One region of the Clostridium saccharoperbutylacetonicum N1-4(HMT) genome, then DNA from elsewhere that is predicted to be linked to it. Evidence: riboswitches for the same ligand, from Rfam matches in the RefSeq annotation. Region 1 holds a riboswitch; each other region holds the start of a gene.
What was found. A riboswitch is a leader RNA that binds a small molecule or an ion and turns the genes downstream of it on or off. The one in region 1 is predicted to bind cyclic di-GMP.

Region 2: another riboswitch for cyclic di-GMP. It lies ahead of CSPA_RS09115 (LytR/AlgR family response regulator transcription factor); the one in region 1 lies ahead of CSPA_RS25715 (methyl-accepting chemotaxis protein).
Region 3: another riboswitch for cyclic di-GMP. It lies ahead of CSPA_RS09295 (methyl-accepting chemotaxis protein); the one in region 1 lies ahead of CSPA_RS25715 (methyl-accepting chemotaxis protein).

The regions. Positions count from the first base shown of each region.
Region 1 is NC_020291.1:5,860,371-5,868,282, reverse strand. It holds gene aroE (shikimate dehydrogenase) at 1-373, shown strand, start outside; gene CSPA_RS25735 (MFS transporter) at 597-1,805, shown strand; gene CSPA_RS25730 (MFS transporter) at 2,092-3,396, shown strand; gene CSPA_RS25725 (shikimate dehydrogenase) at 3,578-4,447, shown strand; gene aroD (type I 3-dehydroquinate dehydratase) at 4,616-5,383, shown strand; cyclic di-GMP riboswitch class I at 5,392-5,481, shown strand; gene CSPA_RS25715 (methyl-accepting chemotaxis protein) at 5,929-7,912, shown strand, end outside.
Region 2 is NC_020291.1:2,062,255-2,070,166, reverse strand. It holds gene CSPA_RS09140 (multidrug effflux MFS transporter) at 1-413, shown strand, start outside; gene CSPA_RS09135 (dockerin type I domain-containing protein) at 805-1,944, opposite strand; gene CSPA_RS09130 (cellulase family glycosylhydrolase) at 1,979-3,460, opposite strand; gene CSPA_RS09125 (CPBP family intramembrane glutamic endopeptidase) at 4,171-4,707, opposite strand; gene CSPA_RS09120 (accessory gene regulator B family protein) at 5,078-5,674, shown strand; cyclic di-GMP riboswitch class I at 5,695-5,784, shown strand; gene CSPA_RS09115 (LytR/AlgR family response regulator transcription factor) at 5,962-6,693, shown strand; gene CSPA_RS30505 (sensor histidine kinase) at 7,365-7,912, shown strand, end outside.
Region 3 is NC_020291.1:2,097,513-2,105,424, forward strand. It holds gene CSPA_RS09275 (GNAT family N-acetyltransferase) at 1-281, opposite strand, end outside; gene CSPA_RS09280 (MarR family winged helix-turn-helix transcriptional regulator) at 335-811, opposite strand; gene CSPA_RS09285 (Ig domain-containing protein) at 1,285-2,412, shown strand; gene CSPA_RS09290 (Ig-like domain-containing protein) at 2,794-4,425, shown strand; cyclic di-GMP riboswitch class II at 4,581-4,664, shown strand; gene CSPA_RS09295 (methyl-accepting chemotaxis protein) at 4,797-6,512, shown strand; gene CSPA_RS09300 (hypothetical protein) at 6,994-7,200, shown strand; gene CSPA_RS09305 (EamA family transporter) at 7,330-7,743, shown strand.

The sequences.
Region 1 (7,912 bases):
TGAGAAAACTATTGAAAATATTAGAAAAGAAGTTTCAGAATGTGTTTTAAATTTATATGATTTAGAAGATGTGAAAAAACTTAATGAGAAAATTGCAGATAGTGATATTCTTGTAAATGCTACACATGTAGGAATGCATCCTAACGAAAATGAATCTCCAATAAAAGATATAAGGGTTTTTAGAAGAGATTTAGTTGTATCGGATGTAATATATAACCCAAGAAAAACAAAGCTTTTAGAAGAAGCTGAAGCAGCTGGCTGCAAAATAGTGACAGGTATAGGAATGCTTTTATGGCAAGGTGTAGAAGCTTTTAAATTATATACTGGGCTTGAAATGCCAGCAAAAGAAGTTGATGAATTGTTTTTTAAATAATAACTGATAAAAAATGAGTATCCCTCATAATAGGTTATAAGATTATTAATGGGTTGGATTTTTGAATCCAGCCCAACTATTAAAAGAGGTATACAAGGATTTGTTTCACAAAAAAAAGTTAAAAAATTAACATAAACTACAAGTAATATTTAGGGTTTACATAAGGAACGGAATAATTTTAATTAGTTATATATTATAAATAAATAATAAAGGGGAAAAGAAAATGAATATGAAAAAATATTATCCAACGGCATTAGCTTTATACTTTACATATTTCGTACATGGTATTGGAGTTTCAATACTAGGACAATATAAACAAAATTTTGCAGGTGCATGGGGAGCAGATAAGTTATCAAATGGTACCTTTGATGTAAGTATGGTACTTGCAGTTATAGCTGCATTAGGACTTGGACGTTTAATCACACTTCCTTTTTCAGGACCTATTTCTGATAGATTTGGAAGAAAAGTTTCAGGATTAATTGGTGTAGTTTTATATGTAGCTTACTTTATTGGTATAGCAATCGCACCAAATATGTATGTTGCTTATGCTTTTGCTCTATTAGGTGGTGCTGCTAACTCATTCTTAGATACATGTGTTACTCCATCATGCTTAGAGATATTTGTAAATTCTGGTGATGTTGCTAATATGTTTACAAAGTTCTCAATATCAATAGGTCAATTTTTACTTCCTTTTGTAATTGGTTTTATTGCTGCAAGCAATATGTCGTATACAACAATTTTCTTTGTAACAGGTATAGCATTAGCTATAGACGGTATTTTAATTGCTATTGCACCATTTCCACCTAGAAATGGAAATGTAGATTCAAAGAAAGATACACCAGTAAAATCAGAAAAGATGAAATTTACAGCAACAAGTATAGCAGTAATTTGTATCGGATTTACATGTACATCTACTTTTCAACTATGGTTAAACTGTAATCAAGAATTAGGTAAGTTATATGGTCTAGCTAATCCAAGTCAAATTCAAACTTATTATGCATTAGGATCAATGGTTGCTGTATTAGTAACAGCAGTTCTTGTAAAGAAATTTATTAAACCAGTTAGAGTACTTGTTCTTTATCCAGCAATTTCTGCAATTATGTTAATGATTATATACTTTGTGCAAACACCTGGAATTTGTCTAATTGGTGGATTTGTAATTGGATATTCAGCAGCAGGTGGTGTACTTCAGTTAGCTGTATCGACAGCAAACTCTATGTTCCCTACAAACAAAGGAAAAATTACATCTATTGTTATGATTGCGTCTAGTGTAGCAAACTATGTTATCTTAAATGCTGCAAGTTACATTTCAAAATCAGGTGGTGTAGAAGGACCTAAATATGTACTTCTATTTAATGCAATAATTACAGTAGTTGGTATAGTACTTGCATTGTATGTAAATAGACAATATGCAAAAGAAGGAATAAATTAAATTATAAAAAAGTCTATAACTTGTTGAAACAATATATTTAATTAAATATACAAAACCATCATATTTATATAAGCTACTTAAATGTGGAGTAAATATGATGGTTATTATGTAATATTGAATGTTAAATTTTATACTATCTCTGCATAAAGGTTTAAAGTAAATCATTGTGATGTACCTAATGTGAAAATATGAGTATATATAAAATATTTGTGTAAAATTGCTGAATAATGTAATAAAATAAGTTATATAACAATGCTATAATATAATTAAAATTGGAGGGACAACGATGAGTCAAACAAATGTAAGTAGAGTAAAAGAAAAACCTACAAAAAGACGATGGTTTGTATTATTTTTGGTTTGTATAATAACTTTTATTAATTATCTAGATAGAGCTAATATTTCAGTAGCTGCTCCATTTATATCAAGCGATATGGGATTTGACGCTGCAAAAATGGGATTAATATTTTCTGCTATGAGTTGGTCATATACATGCATGCAAATTCCATGTGGTTGGTTTCTTGAACGGTTAGGACCAAGAGTAGTGTATGGGATTGCACTTTTTGGATGGTCTGCATTTACAGGAGCCATGTCTCTTACTTATAACTTTGCTAGTATGATTGCTTGCCGTCTTGGACTTGGAATATTTGAGGCGCCAGCTTTTCCAGCAAATAGCCGTATTGTTACTGCATGGTTTCCATCTAGGGAACGTGGTTTAGCAATTGGTGCTTACACAGGAGCTGAATATGTAGGACTCGCATTATGTACTCCTATTTTAACATGGCTTTTAGTAACATTCGGATGGAAATCTATATTTGTAGCTACTGGTTTAATTGGAATTATATTCACATTTTTCTGGTTGATTTGCTACAATGATCCAGGTAAATCAAAAGGTGTTAATCAAGCAGAGATTGACCTTATTAAAGAAGGCGGTGGTCTTTCAGATACTATTGCAGAAAAAAATAAAGTTAATTGGAAACAGGTAAAGTATCTTTTTACAAGCCGTCAGTTATGGGGAATGTATATAGGTGGATTTTGTAATACTGCTATATTATTCTTTTTCATGACATGGTTTCCATCTTATCTTGTTGCTGAAAAACATATGACTATGTTAAAGATGGGGATTTATGGAGCTTTACCATATATGGCAGCAATTGCTGGAGTTTTGTTTGCTGGAAGATGGTCAGATTGGATGATTTCTAAAGAATATGGAATAGGAATATCACGTAAACTTCCAGTTATTATCGGTTTGCTATTATCTGCTGTTATTATGGCTGCTAATTATACTAATGATATTACAATTGTTATCATATTTATGTGCATAGCTTTCTTTGGTCAAGGTATGGCATCAACTATTTCTTGGGCCTTATTATCTGAGATAATGCCTAAGCAATTAGTAGGATTATGTGGTTCAGTTTTTAATTTTGTATCTAATATGGGAGGGGCTTTATCTCCTGCTATAGTTGGTTATCTAATTGCTGCAACAGGATCGTATGCATCTGCATTGGTTTTTGTTTCTGCAATGGGTGGATTAGGTGCTTTTTCATACATATTTATTATCGGAAAACCTAAACGTATTGTGATTCCAGATTAATTAAGGTTATGTTTAGCAATCTAGATTTTTAGTAATTTATCTATAGAACATTTCTATTGATAATAAGAGAAGAATTAATTGGAATATTATTAGAAATAGACATATCATATAATTGTAGGAAAATTAACAAATAAAAATTTTAATAAATATATATTATTTAAATATTAAGGAGAGATGATAAATGGAAAGACGTATTACAGGATATACTACATTAATAGGGTTAATTGCAACGCCAATAAAGCATACTAAATCACCAACAATGCACAATGAGGCTTTTTCATATTTAGGACTAGATTATGCATACCTTGCTTTTGAAGTTGGAAACGATGAACTAGAAGATGCAGTAAAAGGATTAAAGGCATTAAAAGCTCGTGGATCTAATGTATCAATGCCTAATAAGACTGTTATTCACAAATATTTAGATAAGATTTCTCCAGCAGCAGAGCTTGCAGGTGCAGTTAACACTGTTGTAAATGATGATGGTGTTTTAACTGGACATATAACAGATGGAGTTGGATTTATGACTTCATTAAAAGATAGTGGTATTGATGTGATTGGTAAAAAAATGACTATAGCAGGAGCTGGTGGTGCTGCAACAGCAATTCAAGTTCAAGCTGCTTTAGATGGTGTAGCTGAAATATCTATCTTTAATATTAAAGATAAATTCTGGGCAAGAGCAGAAGAAACAGTTAAAAAGTTAACTGAAAAAACAAACTGTAAAGTTAAATTATTTGACTTAGCTGATACTGATGCTTTAAGAAGTGAAATTGAATCAAGTTATCTTTTTGTAAATGCTACAGGTGTTGGTATGAAGCCATTAGAAGGTCAAATGGTAATTCCAGATGAAACATACTTACGTCCTGATTTATTCGTAGCAGATACAGTTTATATGCCACACGTAACTAAATTATTAGAAACAGCTGATAAAGTAGGTTGTAAATGGATTAATGGTGATGGTATGATGTTATATCAAGGAGCAGAAGCATTTAAACTTTTCACAGGAAAAGAAATGCCTATTGAACATATGAAAGAATTCTTAAATATCAAATAATATTGAAAGTATGTTAAAAAAATAATGCAGCTTCTAGTATGACAATTTTAAAGTTTGTTGTATTAGAAGCTATTTCTGAGATTAATAATTATTATAATATTGTACATAATTTAAAAATAAAGCAATAATATTCATAATATATTTTTTTAAAACAGTAGGGGGATAGCTATGAAAAAAACAGTAAAAGTTAGAAATGTTGTACTTGGTGAAGGAACTCCTAAAATTTGCGTTCCAATCGTTGGAAGGACAAAGGAAGAACTTATTGAAGAAGTTGAAGCTTTAAAGGATATCAGTTTAGATGTTGTTGAATGGCGTGTTGATTATTATGAAAATGTAGAAGACATAGAAAGAGTTAAAGAATTACTTGTTAGTTTAAGAAAGCTACTTTCAAATACACCAATATTATTCACATTCCGTAGCAAAAAGGAAGGTGGAGAAAAAGAAGTATCTACAAATTATTATGCAAAATTGAACAAAGAAATTGCAGCTACTAGATTAGTTGACTTAATCGATGTAGAACTTTTTACAGGAGATGAAATTGTTAAAGATATAGTTGCTTATGCACATGATTCTGAAGTTAAAGTTGTAATGTCAAATCATGATTTCTTTAAGACTCCAGTTCAAGAAGAAATTGTATTACGTTTGAGAAAAATGCAAGAATTAGGAGCTGATTTACCTAAAATTGCAGTAATGCCTCAAAATAAAAACGACGTGTTAGTTTTACTTTCAGCTACAAATGAAATGGTTGAAAATTATGCTGAGGGGCCAATTATTACAATGTCTATGGCAGGTACTGGGGTTATAAGCCGTTTAGCAGGCGAAGTATTTGGTTCAGCATTAACTTTTGGAGCTGCCAAAAAAGCTTCAGCACCTGGTCAAATAGGAGTTGCTGATTTACGTACAGTTCTTAATATTTTACATAATAGTATAAAATAATAAAAATATAATGTTAATAGCACACTTACTGAAAGGTAGGGCCGCAAAGCTATGAGTCTAAGGAAAATTTAATTTTCTATGATTGTCAGGTTGCCAAAATGTATTTATACAAATTTTAAGCTTTATTTTGGTGCCTATAATTATATGGGCACTTTTTTATTCTTTAGGAAATTATATTATTGGAGAATCTGCGGATAACTTTTGAAACAGACTAATCAACTAGGTTTAATATTTTAAAAGAATAAAAAAATAAATCATATTCGCCTGCATAAAATGTTCTCGTATGCAGCATAGCTGCTTTTTCTAAGGTGCAGATTTTTCTCACATGCGTTCGAAAAGGCAGATGCGCACCTATAAAAAGAGTGCGAAGCACAATACGGAACTTAATATTAAAAATCTACGGCTCCACAGTCGCCTGCGATTTTTTTATTTTATATAGAAACATATATGATACATATAAATTTTTAAGAATATAAAACGAAAATTAAGTAAAGAGAATGACTATAAGAACTACTTTATACTTAAATAGTGATAGGGGGAAATTTATGAAAAGTATTAAAACAAAATTAATAGTATTTTTGGGATTAATGTTAGCAATTATATGCATAGGATTAGGTATAATTTCATTTATCAATTCATCGAATGCATTAAAATCGAATTTAGGGAAGACATTGCCTAAAATTGCAGAACAAACTGCAAGTAATGTTTCTGGAAGACTTGAAGGGCAGTTAAAAACATTGGAGGCTATTGCAGCTAAACCAGAAATAAGTGATCCTAATATAGCAACAGAAAGTAAGATGCCAATTCTTTCAAATGAAGGTAAAAGAATTGGAAGTATTAGATTAGAATTTGTAGAAGCAAATGGAGACATTAAAAAACCAGATGGAACAATTGTTAATGTTAAAGACAGAGTATACTTAAAAAATGCATTAGCAGGTAAGGATAATGTATCAGATCCGATAGTAAGTAAAGATGCTAATAAACAAGTTGTAGTTGTGTATGCAGTTCCTGTTAAATATAATGATAAAATTGTAGGTGTTTTAATAGAAACAAGAGATGGAAATTATTTAAGTGAATTAACCAATCAACTTAAAATTGGACAAACTGGCTATGCATTTATGATTAGAAAAGATGGAGTAAATATTGCAAGTACTGATAAAGATAAAGTTACCAATTTATATAATCCAATAGATGAAGCAAAAAAAGATCCGAAATTACAAGCAATAGCAGATATTGAAGTTAAAATGGGTGCAGGTGAGACAGGAATAGGTAAATATAGTTTTGGTGGAGTAGATAAATATGTAGGATATGCACCAGTTTCTGGAACTGAATGGTCTGTAGGTGTTATAGTAACAGAAACTGAAGTGTTATCAGAATTATCTGGTTTGAAGATTTCAGTTGCAATATCTTCAATAATATTTATATTAATTGGAGGTTGCATTATATACTTAATTTCAAATAATATATCTAAAGGTGTTAAATTAACTTCAAAGCATTTGAAGGTATTGTCAGAGGGAAACTTGATTGAGGAAGTTCCAATTAAATATTTGAATCAAAAAGATGAAATTGGAGAAATGACTGCTTCAATGAAAATGATGCAAGAATCGTTAGGGATAATGATAAAGCAAGTTAAGGATAATTCATCAAACATTAACTTACAGTCAGAAAATTTATCTTCTATCTCAGAAGAAATAGCAAATGTATCAGAAAATGTTACAGGAGCAATATCTGAAATTGCTACAGGTACGAGCAATCAATCAGAAGAATTAATATATATAACAGAAATTCTTAGTGAGTTTAGCAAGAAGTTGTCTGGAATGGTTAAAGAAATACAGATTGTAGATTCGAATTCTAGAGAGATAAGCGTGATGGCGGGGGATAGTAGTAATGAAATGAATGGATTAAATCAATCAGTAACAAATGTAAGTAATTCATTCAAAACATTTTATAGTAAGATTACTGAACTTGGTAGGAATGTAAATAAAATAAATGAAATCACTAATCTGATAAACGAAGTGGCTGATCAAACAAATTTATTAGCATTAAATGCAGCAATTGAGGCAGCGAGAGCAGGTGAATCTGGTAAGGGCTTTGCAGTAGTTGCAGATGAAATCAGACAACTTGCAGAACAATCAAAAGAGTCATCTGAAAGTATAAGTAAGTTAATAAGTGGAATATCTAAAGATACAGACGTTATTGTCCAAGATTCTGTTACTATGGATAATGAATTGATGAATCAAGTTGATGTTATAGAAAATTCAGTAATATCATTTAAAAAGATAATTGAAGCAGTAGATGAAGTAATTCCTAAAATTGATGTTGTTAAAAAATCAGCTGAAAATATAGAAAAAGATAAGAACACAATTTTAAATAAAATAGATGGTTTATCTTCAATTTCAGTTGAAGTTTCAGCATCTTCTCAAGAAATTTCAGCGTCTTCAGAAGAAATGAATGCTTCAACGGAAGAGGTTGCATCAGCAGCACAAATGCTTAATAGCATGACTAATGCAATGCTTGTGGAAGTAAATA
Region 2 (7,912 bases), 2.7 Mb from region 1:
TCTTTCTTCTAGGACCATTAGCATATGTAAAATTATCAAAGCACTACAATAAGATTCCATATATAACAATAGCATACATCGTTATGGCTATTAGTGGATTTTCAATGTTTATAACTGGTAATTTAAGCCCCGTTATATTTATGATTTCCTTAATACCTGCATCATTCTTTGGGAGCTTAATTCGTCCACAAACAACAAGTATAATGCTGAACCAGATACCTGAAGAAACTGGTGCGGCGTCTTCTCTTATAAATTGTGCTTTAACATTATTTGGATGTATAGGCATGATTGTGATTTCTTCTAATTTTTTTAATAGAATAATCATTATGGGACTTATGTACTTAATAACCTCAGTTATAAGCTTAATCCTTTGGCTCATTCTTTCAAAAAAACATGAATATAATATTGTTTAAATAAAAACTTAAAATGAAATAGGCCACATATTAAAATGTGACCTATCTCCATAAGGAATTCAGTTATATAGATATCCAAATTAATAATCAAACTTATAAATGGAATATACATACATCATTGAGAAATTATAATCGTAACACTACACTAGAAATCAGATACATTTTTCTGGAAGCAGGCATGTGAAATTGAGCTGATGATGGTTGTTAATGGTGGCTTGTTTCATTTACAGCTTGTCCAAATTTTACATCTGGAACACGCTGAAATGACGACAAGCCACCATTTAGAACCTTCCAGCGAAAATTTCACTAGTCCTGTGGAAGATAAATGTATTTGATTTCGGTAAGTTACCACATATGTTTAATTCTTGCGTTGGATATCTATATTAAGTATTTATTCTAAAATTAATTTTTTCAAAACAAAAAGATCTCCAGTATTTATTCTATTATCTCCATTTATATCTGCATTTTTTGTATTTATTGTATTTGACGAATCCATTATATATTTTTGCAATGCTATATAATCCATTGCATCTTTGCTTCCATCATCATTCACATCTCCTAGCCTAACTTCTGGCTCAACATTTGAACTTTTCCCTAAATTAATAGCTTTTTTAAAAGCTTCTAATGCGCTTTCACTAGAGTTTATTCTCCAATCAGTTTCTTTGTTTTCATTAAAACAAACAACTGTATTAATCAAGTTATATTTCTCTGACCTTATATTATTAAAAGCGTCTTCATACCATTTTGCTTTATCTCCACCTTTTTCTGCTGATGAAAATTCAGATATTGCCATTGGTTTATTTTTTATTTTTAATGCATTATAGGCTTGTGAAAATATTTGATCAAAAGATTGCCAACTACTCCAGCTTTGAGTAGTTCCCCAATTATATCCATCTATAGATATAATATCTACGTAGTCATCTCCTGGGTAATGTCCCAAATAACTTGCACCTTGTCCAACACTTGAAGCATTAACATTAAAATCCCATTTAACATTAGCAGCTCCTTCTTGTCTAAATATATCTACAACATGCCTAAATGCAGCTACATATGTTTCATTTGTATTTATCTTACTATCCCCCACAGCCCATGCATACCAATTACCATTTGCCTCATGAAATAATCTTATAATCATTCTTTTATTGTAAGCTTTTATATCCTTAGCCATTTGTCTTATATAATTATCTTTTTTTCCATCTCTTATATCTGCATTTGAAAGACCATGAGCTTCCCAAGTAAGTGAAGCTATCGAATTATTTGCATATATGGCATCGAAGTTTGGCTTAATATGATCAAAATCGGTGTTCCAATCAATAAACATATTAACTACATCAAGATGCCTTTGTTGTAGGTTTTGAAAATCTGTCAATCCTTGTGCAGTCGGCCAGCTTCCAATCCATGCTCCATATTGAAGTTCCCTATTGTTTTGAATCTCAGTACTAGCCGAAGCAACTTGTACATTTCCAAACATGATCAAAGTAACTATTACCATTGATGCTAATTGTAAAAATCCTTTAAGCCTTATCCTCAAAACACATCACCCCGTTTTATTTATTATTTTATGTTTATTGTAAAATTAATTTTTTTAAACTTAATAAATCTGCAGTATTAATTCTATTATCTCCATTTATATCTGCATTTTTTGTATTTATTGTATTTGACGAATCCATTACATATTTTTGTAATGCTATATAATCCATTGTATCTACACTTCCATCGCCATTTACGTCGCCTAATTTAACTGCCGGATTAACATTTGTATTTGCTGCTACATGGGTACCATTCTTACCCAAATTAATTTTATGATCTAAACCAATAAATTTTCCACTTTCTTTTTCCTGCCATAAAGTAGGCTTAACAAGCGCCATTTTAGCAGTATCTACAGTTTTGAAATCATATCCAAGAATTCCACCTGTATCACCAGAATTAGGATTTAAACACCAAAATGTATGATTTATATTATTTTCTTTAATAAAATCTGCTAATCCCTGCATCCATTTTTGATTATCTGAACCATCCATGTTTCCACCCCATTCACCTATAAGCAATGGAGCAATATTTTTTTGTTGGATATAAAACCAATTTGGTTCCCATACTTCTTTCACTAGACTTTCTTTAGTAAACCCATTTTCAAACCAAGGTTGATTTGATACCCCTGGACCATAATCATGTGGGGAATATACTACTTGATTAGGATGATTTTCTATTTTTATAGGATGATCTTGAACTCCCCTAAGATTACCGCCCCACCAAGTTCCATAATAATTATTTACATCTTTTGAACTATAATCCTTACCTTCTTTAGGATATGTCTCCACACCCTCTACCATAATTAAAAGGTTGGGATTAATATCCAAAATTTCTTTGCCAACCTTTTCTGCCTCATGCTTCCAATTGTCTGCATCAGTTGACTCATCCCATTTTGCACATTGTTCCTGCCTATAAGCTTTACCATGTGGTTCATTAAATATATCCATAGCAATTACAGTATCATCATTCTTGTAATGATTAGTAAGCCATTTCCAACATTCTTCATAATCTTCAACACTATATTTATCCGTATACCATGCATTAGATTGACTTCCATCTATCACTCTATGCATATCAAGCATTACTTTTATACCCTTTTTCTTGCAAACACTTACAGATTTATCAAGTATCTCTAAACTGTTCTTATTTTTCAAATCTGGATTAACATAATCGTTAATTGAATCAGGCATTGGATAATTTCCTTGTCTCCATTCATTAACTAATTGAACTGACAAGGGTACTCTTAATAAATTAAAACCATTATCTGCAACCTTGTCTAAAATATCATCTAATGTATTTGCCCATAATCCATGATATGAGTAATTTGGTGTTTCATTCCCAAACCAAGCAATACCAGTAAGCCTTACTTCATTTCCCTCTGCATCAAAAATTTTACTTCCATCAGTGTGAAGATAATCATCACTATTATCATTTTCTGCTGCTAACACATTAATTGGTGCCATTAGCGAAAATAACATAGTCATGATTATAGCTATGTAATTCACTTTAATTTTCATTCACCCACCTCCTAAAAATATGACAAAATGACTCTTTATAACAAATAAATTATTATATACTTATCGCCTTTATACAAGCTTATAATCACTAATATCTTATTTTCATTCCTAAAATAATATCTATCTCACATTTGTTGCTTTCGGCCTTAAAATTGCGCTTTCAAGAAATGTGCCCCTATAAAAAGAGCAGCTATGCTGCAATACGGAAACTATCTGCATATAAGAACATTCCCTTAGAAAGAGCAGCTATGCCCTTATAAAAAGAGCAGCTATGCACTCATAAAAAGAGTGGCTATGCCACAATAAGGAACTTTACTGCAATACGGAACTATCTGCATATAAGAACATTTTATGCAGGCGAATATGATTTGTTTTTTATTCTTTTTCTTATACACACTCAGTTAAATAGTCTTTTTCATATATTATCCACAGATTTTACTGTATTATAAATTCCTCGTAAAGAATAAAAAAATCGCAGGCGACTGTGGAGCCGTAGATTTTTTTACGCATCTGCCTTTTCAAACGCATGTGAGAAAAATCTGGCAGGCGAATATGATTTATTTTTTATTCTTTTAAGATATTAAACCTAATTAATTAGTCTGTTTCAAAAGTTATCCACAGATTGTCCAACAATATAATTTCCTATAGAATAAAAAAACAAATGACTGACATATATATAAATCATATACTATCAGTCATCCACTTTTAATTTACAATCCCATCCATATACATAAATTATATATAGAATGGCATATTATTGGTATCCACAAAGACTTATATTCCTTAAATAAATATCCTAATGCGAGACTCACCGCTCCAATGCTGACTGCTGCTTTTAAAAGAGGCGTATTACTGCTCATCCATACTGGTATATGAAATAATACAAATATTATTGTTGTTAACAAATTTGCTTTCCAAAAATTCATATGATTCCATAACTTTTGCAATAAAAATCCCCTAAACGGAATCTCTTCAAAAAAACCTACTAATAAACCACTTATCCAAAGCAATCCCAAATTTGTGTTAAACTTATCAAAACCAATAATTGTATTTTTTATAATTATTAACACTACAAAGATTATACTTATTACACTTCCAACAATTACACCTTTTCGGGAATTTCCTGTTAACTTCAGATATGCCAATACATTTGCTTTTTCCTTAAATTTTATATAAAGAATTACTGGACTAATACATATTAATAGATACATTAACAAACTGTATATATAATATTTTACGTCAAGCATTATATAATCACCTCCATTGAATAAAATTTATACAATAGTCTTAAATATTTTCATAATTATGTAAATAAACATATTATCTCCATTTTATAACAATTAGTTATAATAAATTTAGAACTCATTTTATCAAAAAGTCAATACCATTGTAATAAAACGTCCATTTTTAGGCATAAAAAGAATATTTCAGAACATCAAATGTTAATTTTTACTTTTAATGCTTAATTTTGTACGTTTAGAGAAAAATATGTTTATTTAATCTAAATATTATGAGAAAATAAATATTATGAGAAAATATATTTGTAGATAATTTAAATAGCTATCTACAAAATAAATTGAATATGTTGTTAACGTTAACCAAAAAAGGACTGATTTTATGATACTTTCAAAACCATTAAGTGAGAAATGTACAAAATTTATAAAAAACAATACCTCAGCTTCTACTGAAGATTTGGAAAAAATTCATTATGGAATATTAGTCATTTTTTTGACTATATTTAAATCTATTATTTTATTTGCTACTGCATATTTTCTAGGAATATTAGGATATGCCCTTACTGCTTTTCTAGTTTTTGCAGCTCTTAGAATTTTTGCTTCTGGAGTTCATGCAAATTCGACCTTCCAATGTATTATTATAAATTACATACTCTTTTTCGGAAATGTTTACTTAAGTCGAAATATACAAAGAAATCTATTATTAGTATCTATTTTATTTTTAATAAGTTTTGCCCTTATATTATTATATGCTCCTGCTGATACTGAAGAACGTCCTCTTATAAGCCTAAAATTGAGAAAATCTTTAAAGATAAAATCTATTATAGTTATTATAGCTTTCTATATTTTAGCTTTATTGCTTCATAATAACATATATACCAACTTAATAACCTTTTCTATTTTAGAAGGAGCCTTAGTAGTTACGCCAATAGCTTACAGATTATTTGGTAAAAAATATGCTAACTACAAAAATTTATAAATCTAGTAATAATAAAAATACAATGCTAATAGCACACTTACTGAAAGGTAGGGCCGCAAAGCTATGAGTCTAAGGATAATTTAATTTTCTATGATTGTCAGGTTGCCAAAATGTATTTATACAAATTTTAAGCTTTGTTTTGGTGCCTATAATTATATGGGCACTTTTTCATTTTATGTAGAAATATATATGATACATAAAGATTTTGAAGAATATAAAACAAAAATTAAGTAAAAAGAATGACTATAAGAACTACTTTGTACTTAAATAGTTTTAGGGGGAAAATTATGAATAATATTATAATCTGTGAAGATAATCTAGATCAAAGAAAAAAAATTGAAGCCATTATATCTAATGAGACTAAAAAATTCAATTGTAAAATTGCACTTTCTACAAACAATCCTCACGAAGTTATTCAGTATATTGATAATAGTCAAAATAGTTTTATCTATTTTTTAGATGTAGACTTAAATAGTGATCTTAATGGCTTTCAATTGGCACACTTAATAAGAACCTATGATCCTAAGGGATATATTATATTTTTAACTGCTCATGCTGAATTAACGCTTCTTACATTTCAATATAAAGTCCAAGCACTTGATTACATAGTTAAGGGAGATATTAATGCAATAAAAGTTAAAATAGCTGATTGCCTTAATGCTGTACATAATAATCTAAATGCTGCAAAAACAAAAAATGATAACAAGCTTTCAATAGATGTTGGTAGCAATGTTATTTTTTTAGATTTTGATGAAATTCTTTTTTTCGAAACTGCTGGCAAAGAACATAAAATTTCAGTACATACTTTTAAAGGACAATATGAATTTTACGGTACCTTAAAAAACATTGAACAAGCAGTTTCTTCTAATTTTTATAAAACTCATAGATCATATTTAGTTAATACTAAAAAGATTAAATCCATTGATAAAAGTAAGATGATTGTAGAAATGACAAATAGTGAGATTTGCTATGTATCCTTAAGGTATATAAAGGGGTTGTTGAAGAAATGCTTGAAATAGTACTTAATATACTTTTTCCGTTAATTATCATGCTTGAGATTCTGGTCCCGGCTCTAAACTTTACTTTTTTTGTAAAGCCTAATAAAAATATATTAATTAAATTCTCAATAATAATATATATATTAATCGGTTATTTCTTTATTAATACCAAAGCTGCCTTGCCTATATATGTAATGCCGCTTTGCATTTTTACTTGTTTGCTATTAATATATAGAAATTTTTTTATTTCTGTTATTTTTTCTGCTTTTATATGGATATTACTATTTATTTCTGATGCTATTACAGGAGCAATATTAATATATCTATTAAAATATAATTATTCTGACATAAATGCTAATCTTCTATTAAATTTCATGTCAGAACTTCTTATTCTGCTTAATGTTTTTGTTCTAAGTAAAATTATTAGACTAATCTTATTAAAGATTTCTAGTCGAATTGATATTAATATTAAAATTTCAAATAAACCACCTATTGCATTTATAATAAGTATTCTATTAATTATATTCTTATACTACCAATATAGTTTAAAAGATTTTGTAGTAACATGGAATAAAAATATGCTTCTATTTAATGCACTAAATTTATTTATATTTTTTATATTAATTACAACTATAACATATTACTGCTTTACCATTTTGGTAAACAAACATAGATCTAAAGAATATTCTCAATTGCAAAATTATACAAACATGCTTGAAAATATGTATTCAGATTTAAGAAGCTTCAAACATGATTATTTGAATATTCTTTCAACTTTAGCAGGCTATATAGAAACTGACGATATTAATGGATTAAAGAATTACTATTACAATGATTTACTTCCTGAAAGTGATGAAATTGTAAATAAAGATATGTCTTTGTCTTACTTATCACATATTAAAATTAGTCCCTTGAAGGCCTTGTTATCTTCAAAGATTGTTAATGCACATTCAAAAGGTATCGATGTTAAAATCGAAATGGCAGATGATATAGAACTCATTAATATGAGTGTTATTGACATATGCAGGATCATCGGCATTCTTCTTGATAATGCTATAGAAGCTAGTATTTTATGTGATAATAAATTTATTCATTTTGCTGCCATAAATACTGACAATGAAGTTATTTTTAATATACGCAACTCCTGTTTGAGTTCTACACCTCCTATTCATAAGCTGTACCAAAAAAACTTTTCTACAAAGGGAGAGGGAAGAGGTCTTGGCTTAAACAATGTTAAAGA
Region 3 (7,912 bases), 2.8 Mb from region 1:
CCTATTCCTAAACCTCTGTAATTCTCGCCTACATATATGCTGACCTCAGCAACGCCAGAATAAACACATCTGCTTGAAGTAGCACTTAGAGTAATAAAACCAAGTACTTTTTCATTTGATTTAGCAACTAGTCTACAAGATTTCACATGTCCATTATCCCAAGCTTCAAAAGTTGGTACTGAATTTTGGAAAGTAGCAATACCAGTATTGATGCCTTCTAGATAAATTTGTGAGACTTCGTCCCAGTCAGAATTTTTCATTTCTTCAATTGTATAATTCATAGTCTATTAACTCCTCCAATATAAAAAATATTTTATCAGTAAGAATGAACTAGTTATACATTTTTTAAATTTTCATCATTACAACAGTTAGATGTGTTTTCAGCCTTAGTAAGAGCCTCAATTATAATATTTAATCCATTAAAAACTGTTAAACGTTCTTCAGTAGATATTTGATTAAAAATATTCATAAATTTATCATCCATTTTACTTTCAATATCTCTAAAAAGAATTAAACCTTTATCCGTTAATTTAATATCTACACTTCGTCTATCTGTTTTTGACTGAGCTCTAAATACAAATTCTTTTTTTACAAGGCTGTCAACAGTTCTACTCATGGTACTTGTGTCTAAACCTATCAATATAGCTAAATCTTTTAAGGTAATACTCCCAATGCGTCCTATCTCAACTAAGGCATGGCATTGAGCTAAAGTAACTTCTAAACAACAACTGTCTTGCTTGTTTAATAAGCCAAGTTTTCGCTCTAATAATCTGATTAATTCTCTAAAATTTTTACTATTAATATCATTCAAAGATATCACTCCTTAGGTAAATAATAGCACTAATAGTTGTAATACACAATTATTGTTTAATACAAATTAATTAGATTTTAACTTTTCATTTTGTTTTTTTAATATTACTGAGCACTAGTAATTGATTGCGATATTGAGATGCATAAATTTAAGATAGTGCTAATACAAAGTTTAGCTGTATCTTGTTTATGCTATTATTTTAGTCTCAACATCGCAATCAAACCAACTCAAATGGTGCAGAATTGAATAAGTGTAGATAACATTAAAGGCTTAAATAAAAAGTCTTTTTTTGTTATCTATTTTAAGCAAAATAGTATAAAAATGGATAATATTAAATGTAAAAAATTACTAAATTTCTTAGATATAAAGGAATTTGTATTACGATTATTGTTGGATTTTACCAGGTATGGAATTAGAATAAGTATATAGAATGCGCATTCGTTTATTATTGAAAAATAAAGGAGAAATGATAAATGAAAAATTACTTTAAAAAGTTTTGTTTAATGTTTGTTATGGTATTTACAGTTATTAGTGTTGGATTAATTCAAAATGGAACTATGGCTAGTGCGGCTACTACATATGATGCTAAAACATTGGATACTGGTATCTATTGGTTTGGTAAAGGAAATGTATCTCAAAAATTCGTTTCAGGAGAAAGTAATAAATACTTTGACTCTTCTAAGCCAACTGTTATTTATATTCATGGCTGGCAAAAGGATAAAACAGAAAAGCTATATAGAGAAATTTTTAATCCTAGTCACAATGATTCTAGTTACGGTGCTGATGTAGATACTGTGAATTATTGGGTTGATAAAGGATGGAATATAGGTATTTTTTACTGGAATCAATTATCCGATGAATCTGAAGTTAAAGATGCAGAAGCTAAAATTTGGACAACTTCTGGATCTAAAGGTATGAGATGGAGAAAAGTTGACGGTAGCTATAATTCAATCAATGTACCTACTGTATCTGCTGCTCAACTTTTTGTAGATGATTATGTAAAAGCTATGAAAAATTTTTCGGGTAGTGAAATAAGATTGGCAGGTCATTCTTTAGGAAGTCAAATGGTTATAAATGGTGGTATGCTTATCAGTAACTTAGTTGATAGTGGAACAATTAGCAGTAATATTTTACCTGATAGAATATGTTTGCTAGATCCATTCTGGTCAAAGGGTGAAAAATCTTATTTAGACAACAAATGGACTGGGGAAGTTAGCCGTAATTATGTCACATCATTAAAAACAAAAGGTGTTGTTTTTGAACAATATAAGTCAAGTAATATAAATGATCTATGGATTGGAGATAGTAATGACGGAATGAAACAGTTAACTGCTTTTATAGATGTTTATCCTGATTATACTGGTCTGATAAACCAAGCTTCTAAACATGGAGCATCAAGAGATTTATATTTTTATTCAATGGGATTTGATGCTCCAGCCGAAATGGTAAATGGAGTTGATACTGGAAATGATGCAGGATATGCGCCTACTAGTACTTCAAGAATACTTGAAATGATGAATTCAAAATATAAGTGGACACAAAATGCTGGAAAATCTACAAATACTCCTGCTGATGATAATTTCAATAAAACTACTAAATAAAAATATTTATAGTAGATCATATTAATTAACCACTACAAAATTGTAGTGGTTAAGATTTTGGGCATCAAATCATTACAAGTTAAATATGAATAGCACTGTTCACATAAGTGCAGTAATGATGCTACATCATAAGAGAATAAGGTGTACAAGTATATAAGTGCAGATAACCTTAAAGGCTTAAATAAAAAGTCTTTTTTTTGTTATCTATTTTAAGCAAAATAGTATAAATATTGATAATAAAACATGTAAAAATTTACTGAAATTCTTAGATATAAAAGAATTTGTATTACGATTATTGTTGGATTATATTGGGATAACAATTAAAATAAATATATAGAATGCGCATTCATTTATTATTGAATATAAGGGAGAGAATGATAAATGAAAAATTATTTTAAAAAGTTTAGTATAATGTTTGTTATGACATTAGTTATTATTGGATTTGGTATCATTCAAAATGGAAGCAGTGCTAATGCAGCCGATATAGGATGGCAAAGATATGAAAAAACATCTTCTTATTTTTTATATGAGGGGAGTTGGTCTTACACTAATGGTTCGGCTTATCTTGATGCATTTACATATAATTCTTCAGCTGACCTTAGATTCAATTTTTATGGAAGCAAGTTGAGATTTTATTCATTAGGGCGTTCTGATCATTCTTTAAATGCTGTAATAAACATAGATGGTATAGATTATCAATTTAAAGAAACAACAAGCTATTCAAATGATTATTCTCTAGATTTTGAGAAAAATGGACTGGAATTAAAGAATCATTCAGTAGTAGTAAAAAAGCTAGATGCTAATAATAGATGTCTATCATTTAGGGCTATAGATATAGATTCAACAGGAAAGATGTTGCCATATGATTATACAACTTTAACAGCTTTAACTAGTGAAACTAGCAATGCTATAACATTGAAGTGGAACACAGCTAATAGTAGTAATGTTACAGGTTATAATATAAAAAGATCAACAACATCAGGTGGAACTTATGAAACAATAGCAACTAGCAGTGATACTAGTTATACAGATACAAATGTACAATTGGGTGTTACTTATTATTATATTATTACACCTATTATCGCTAGTAAAGAAGGAACTAAATCAAATGAAGCTTACGCAATATGTAAATTTAATGAATCAATATCATTAGATAAATCATCAATAAATGTTAATGTAGGTGATACACAACAATTAACAGCAACAACAACTCCAGCAGGAGCACAAGTAACTTGGACATTAGATAATACAGGAGTAGCAACAGTAGATTCAACTGGAAAAGTTACTGGAGTAAAAGAAGGAAGTTGTACAATAACAGCTACAACTGCTAATGGCTTAACTGCAACCTGTGTTGTAACTGTGACTAAAGAAACTAAGTCGATTTCCTTAAATAAGTCAACTACAAGTTTAACAATAGATGATTCAGAAACCTTAATTGCAACAACAACTCCAGCTGGTATAAATGTTAAATGGAGTTCATCTGATACCTCTGTTGCAACAGTAGATTCAAATGGAAAAGTGACAGCTATAGGTTCAGGAACAGCAACAATAACAGCTACAACATTAGATGGAAGCAACTTAAGTGCGTCATGTTTAGTAACTGTAGCACAAAAAGGAAATGATCCAGCACAAGCAGGTTCAGAGTATATAACTAATATTGCTCATGCCAAAGGTGATAATACGAATAATCCTGGCGGAGAGGTTACGATTATATTTCATGGAACAGCTGATACTACATTGAGTGTAGTAAAAACAGCAGATGTAAAAGACGTATGGGTAGGAGATAATTTTACATATACTCTTGTAATCACTAATACTGGGACAAAGACAGCTAAAGCAGTGGTAGTTAATGATCCAGCACCAAATCATATAGATTTTAATGTTAGTGGAGTAACAACTACTCAAGGAACAGTTGATTCAAGTTCGACATCTAAAAATATTATAGTTAACGTTGGAGATATTCCACCTACAGGAACAGTAACAATTAAGATACCAGCAACAGTTATAGCGTAAATTAATTGTTTGAAAAGATAATTAAATATAAAGTTTATAAAAGGTGCTTGCAGGATGTAGGTACCTTTTAGTATTGTTATATAATGGGGAAATATAGTGTGTAAATATATTATTTGTTGATTTTAGGCGAAAAATAGTATAATATTAAATTCATAAGAAAATGTGGAAACAGTGAAAAATTCTCTTTATTTGGGCACTTTGAGAATTTAGAGTTAATAGTGCAACCGACCACTAATTAGTTTAACGCTGATTAGTGGTCTTTATTATTTAAAGCAGAAAGGGGCTATGCTTTATTTAGTTGTATTATGAAAATGATAATAGAAAATTATATCTTTAAATGTTACGGAGAGGAATCTAGGGAGGAATAAATTATGAAATGGTTTGAAAATTTAAAAATTAAGCAAAAGTTGATATCCGCATTTATAGTAGTAGTGCTATTTATAGTGATTGTTGGGGTTATTGGTATTGCAAATATGAGAGCAATAAATTTAAATGCAATTTCTATGCATGATTACAATCTAGAATCTATAAAGCAACTAACTACTATAAGGCAAAATGTAAGTGACATAAGATTTGATGTATTAAAGATTGATGCTCAAAGAAATATGAACAATCAAAATGATGCACTTGAAAAAGAAATTAATAAATTAGAAGATGAAAATAATAGTATTATAACAAATTATGAAAAATCAATATTATCTGATGAAGAAAAACCAACATTCTCACAACTTAAAGATAATTTAAAAACATACAAAAGTACATATGAATTAGTTGTGAAACTTGCAAATGAGAACAATTATACAGAGGCTGATATAAAATATTCACAATTATCATCGATAAGGACAGAAATATATACTAATCTGAGTGATTTAATAAAAATAAATACAAATCAGGCAGATAACTCATATAGTGAAAACAACTTAATGTATAAAAATTCTTTATACAAAATAATTACAATAGCATCTTTAAGTTTGCTAACTGCCATTATATTGGGTATTTTGATATCAGTTTGGATTTCAAAGCAGATAAATAAAGTTTTAAAATTTGCTGAAGCAATTGGAAGAGGGGATTTAACTCAATCAATAAAAATTGATACAAAAGATGAAATTGGAAATCTATCTAAAGCACTGAATAAAGCTAGTAAGAACATAAAAGATTTAGTAAACGAGATAATTAATAGCGCTGGCGATATGAGTGCAACAAGTGAAGAACTGTCAGCAACTGTTGAAGAGGTTTCTTCTAAAATGGAAGTAGTAAATGAATCGGTAGAACAAATATCAAAGGGAGTTCAAGATTTAAGTGCTACTACTGAAGAAGTAAGTGCGTCAACAGAGGAAATAAGTGCCAATACAAATGGGCTTGCAAACAGAGCAGGTGAAGCTGATACAGCTGTAAATGAGATAAAAAAACGAGCAGTTGAAATTAAGGCTAAAGCAACAAAGGATATAGAAGAGAGTAATTTAATTTATATGAAAAATCGCTCTGATATCTTAAAGGCTATTGAGGAAGCAAAAGTAGTTGAAGAAGTTAAAATGATGGCTGATTCTATTGGAGGTATAGCTGAACAAACAAATTTATTAGCTTTAAATGCAGCAATCGAAGCGGCAAGAGCTGGAGAGCAGGGAAGAGGCTTTGCTGTAGTTGCAGATGAAGTAAGAAAGCTTGCAGAGCAATCTTCACAGGCAGTTGTAAATATTCAAAATATGGTTATGCAAGTACAAACAGCAGTAAATAAATTATCACAAAGTGGAGAAAATGTACTTGATTTCATTGATAATAATGTAAAACCTAATTATGAATTTCTTAATAAAACAGGTATGCAATATGGGAAGGATGCTGAATTTGTAGATAACATTATAGGCGAAATTTCAGAAGCATCAGCTAACATGAATGATGTGATTGAACAAATAGCATCTGCGATACAAAATGTATCTGCAACTGCACAAGAATCAGCTGCAAGTTCTGAGGAAATATCAAATAGTGTTAATGAAGTAACTTTTGCTATCAGTGATGTGGCAAAATCTGCGCAAAGCCAGGCAGAACTGGCACAAAAGTTAACGGAGATGGTACAAAAATTTAAAGTATAAAGACTAAATATAACAATGTAATATATAATAGTAAGCAGTAGCAGTTCACAATCCACTTCCTAAAACAAAAGCTTATATCTGCACAGTTGATAAAGATCTTAAAATGACTTTGAAAGAAAAATAAAATTAATTAAAAGATATAGTTCCAGAATTATATTTCTGATATTGATATGACTATAAAGTATCAGATTTTATTAAATTTAAACTATGCCAAAATTTAATAAAAAACTATTAAGCAACGGGGAAATTAACCACAAAATGGCTAGAGTTATCATTAGAGAAATAGTGACGCTCTAGCTATTTTTTATTAATTTTTTAAATTGCTCACTTTTTCTAGGTTACTCAAATACAAGAAGAAAGGAGCAAAAAATATAGAATTAAAACAGGTGAGCTAATATATTCTGCAGATAATAATAATCTTTATTCTATTGATCTAAAAGACATATCAACAAAAAGATTGGGAATAATGAATGGAGAAGACATGAAGATTTTTAATGGAACAATATATTTTATAAATGTAAGTAATAATAGACATCTTTCAAAAATGACGGTAGATCTAACAACTCCAAAGGTAAGTTTCGCTGATTTTTCTGATTATGAAATAAATGAATATTATCCAACTAGCAAAGGGATATTTGCACGAAAGGGTGTTAATGTTGATAATAGTTATATATACTTACCTATATAAGGTATAGTTTATTTTTTACGTATAAGCATATAAAAATCGGCTTTTTATAGCAATGAGTAAGATTAATATGAAATAATTTTAAATATTGGAGGTGGTTTCATGTTTACAAAATTAAAAGGAGGTAATCATATGTGGTTTGCATTTGCAATATTGTCTGCAGTATTTGCAGCGCTTACATCTATATTGGCAAAAATAGGTATTGGTAGTATAAACTCGAATTTAGCAACAGCTATACGGACTGCCGTAGTTTTAGTAATGGCTTGGGGGATAGTTTTTATCACAGGTGTACAAAATCAAGTTTCGAATATAAATCAGAAGAGCTGGATTTTCTTAATTCTATCTGGTATTGCTACAGGATTGTCATGGCTTTGCTACTATAAGGCATTGCAGATTGGAGAGGTTTCAAAGGTTGTTCCTGTGGACAAGTTTAGTATTGTTATTACAATGATACTTGCTTTTGTAGTTTTAAAGGAAACATTAACTGTAAAAACAATTATTGGAGGTATATTCATTACTATCGGAACATTTGTTATGATTTTATAGCAATTGACTTGTTATTTATTTTATTGTGCTTTATGATAGCCTGTGTAATCAAATTAAACTAAAGGACTTAAATAAGACTATGAATTGCAAATCTTATTTAAGTCCTTTTTTATTGTGAAAATAAAATTCAAAATTAGTTTATAAACAGTTTAACTTTGATTTATTTCTA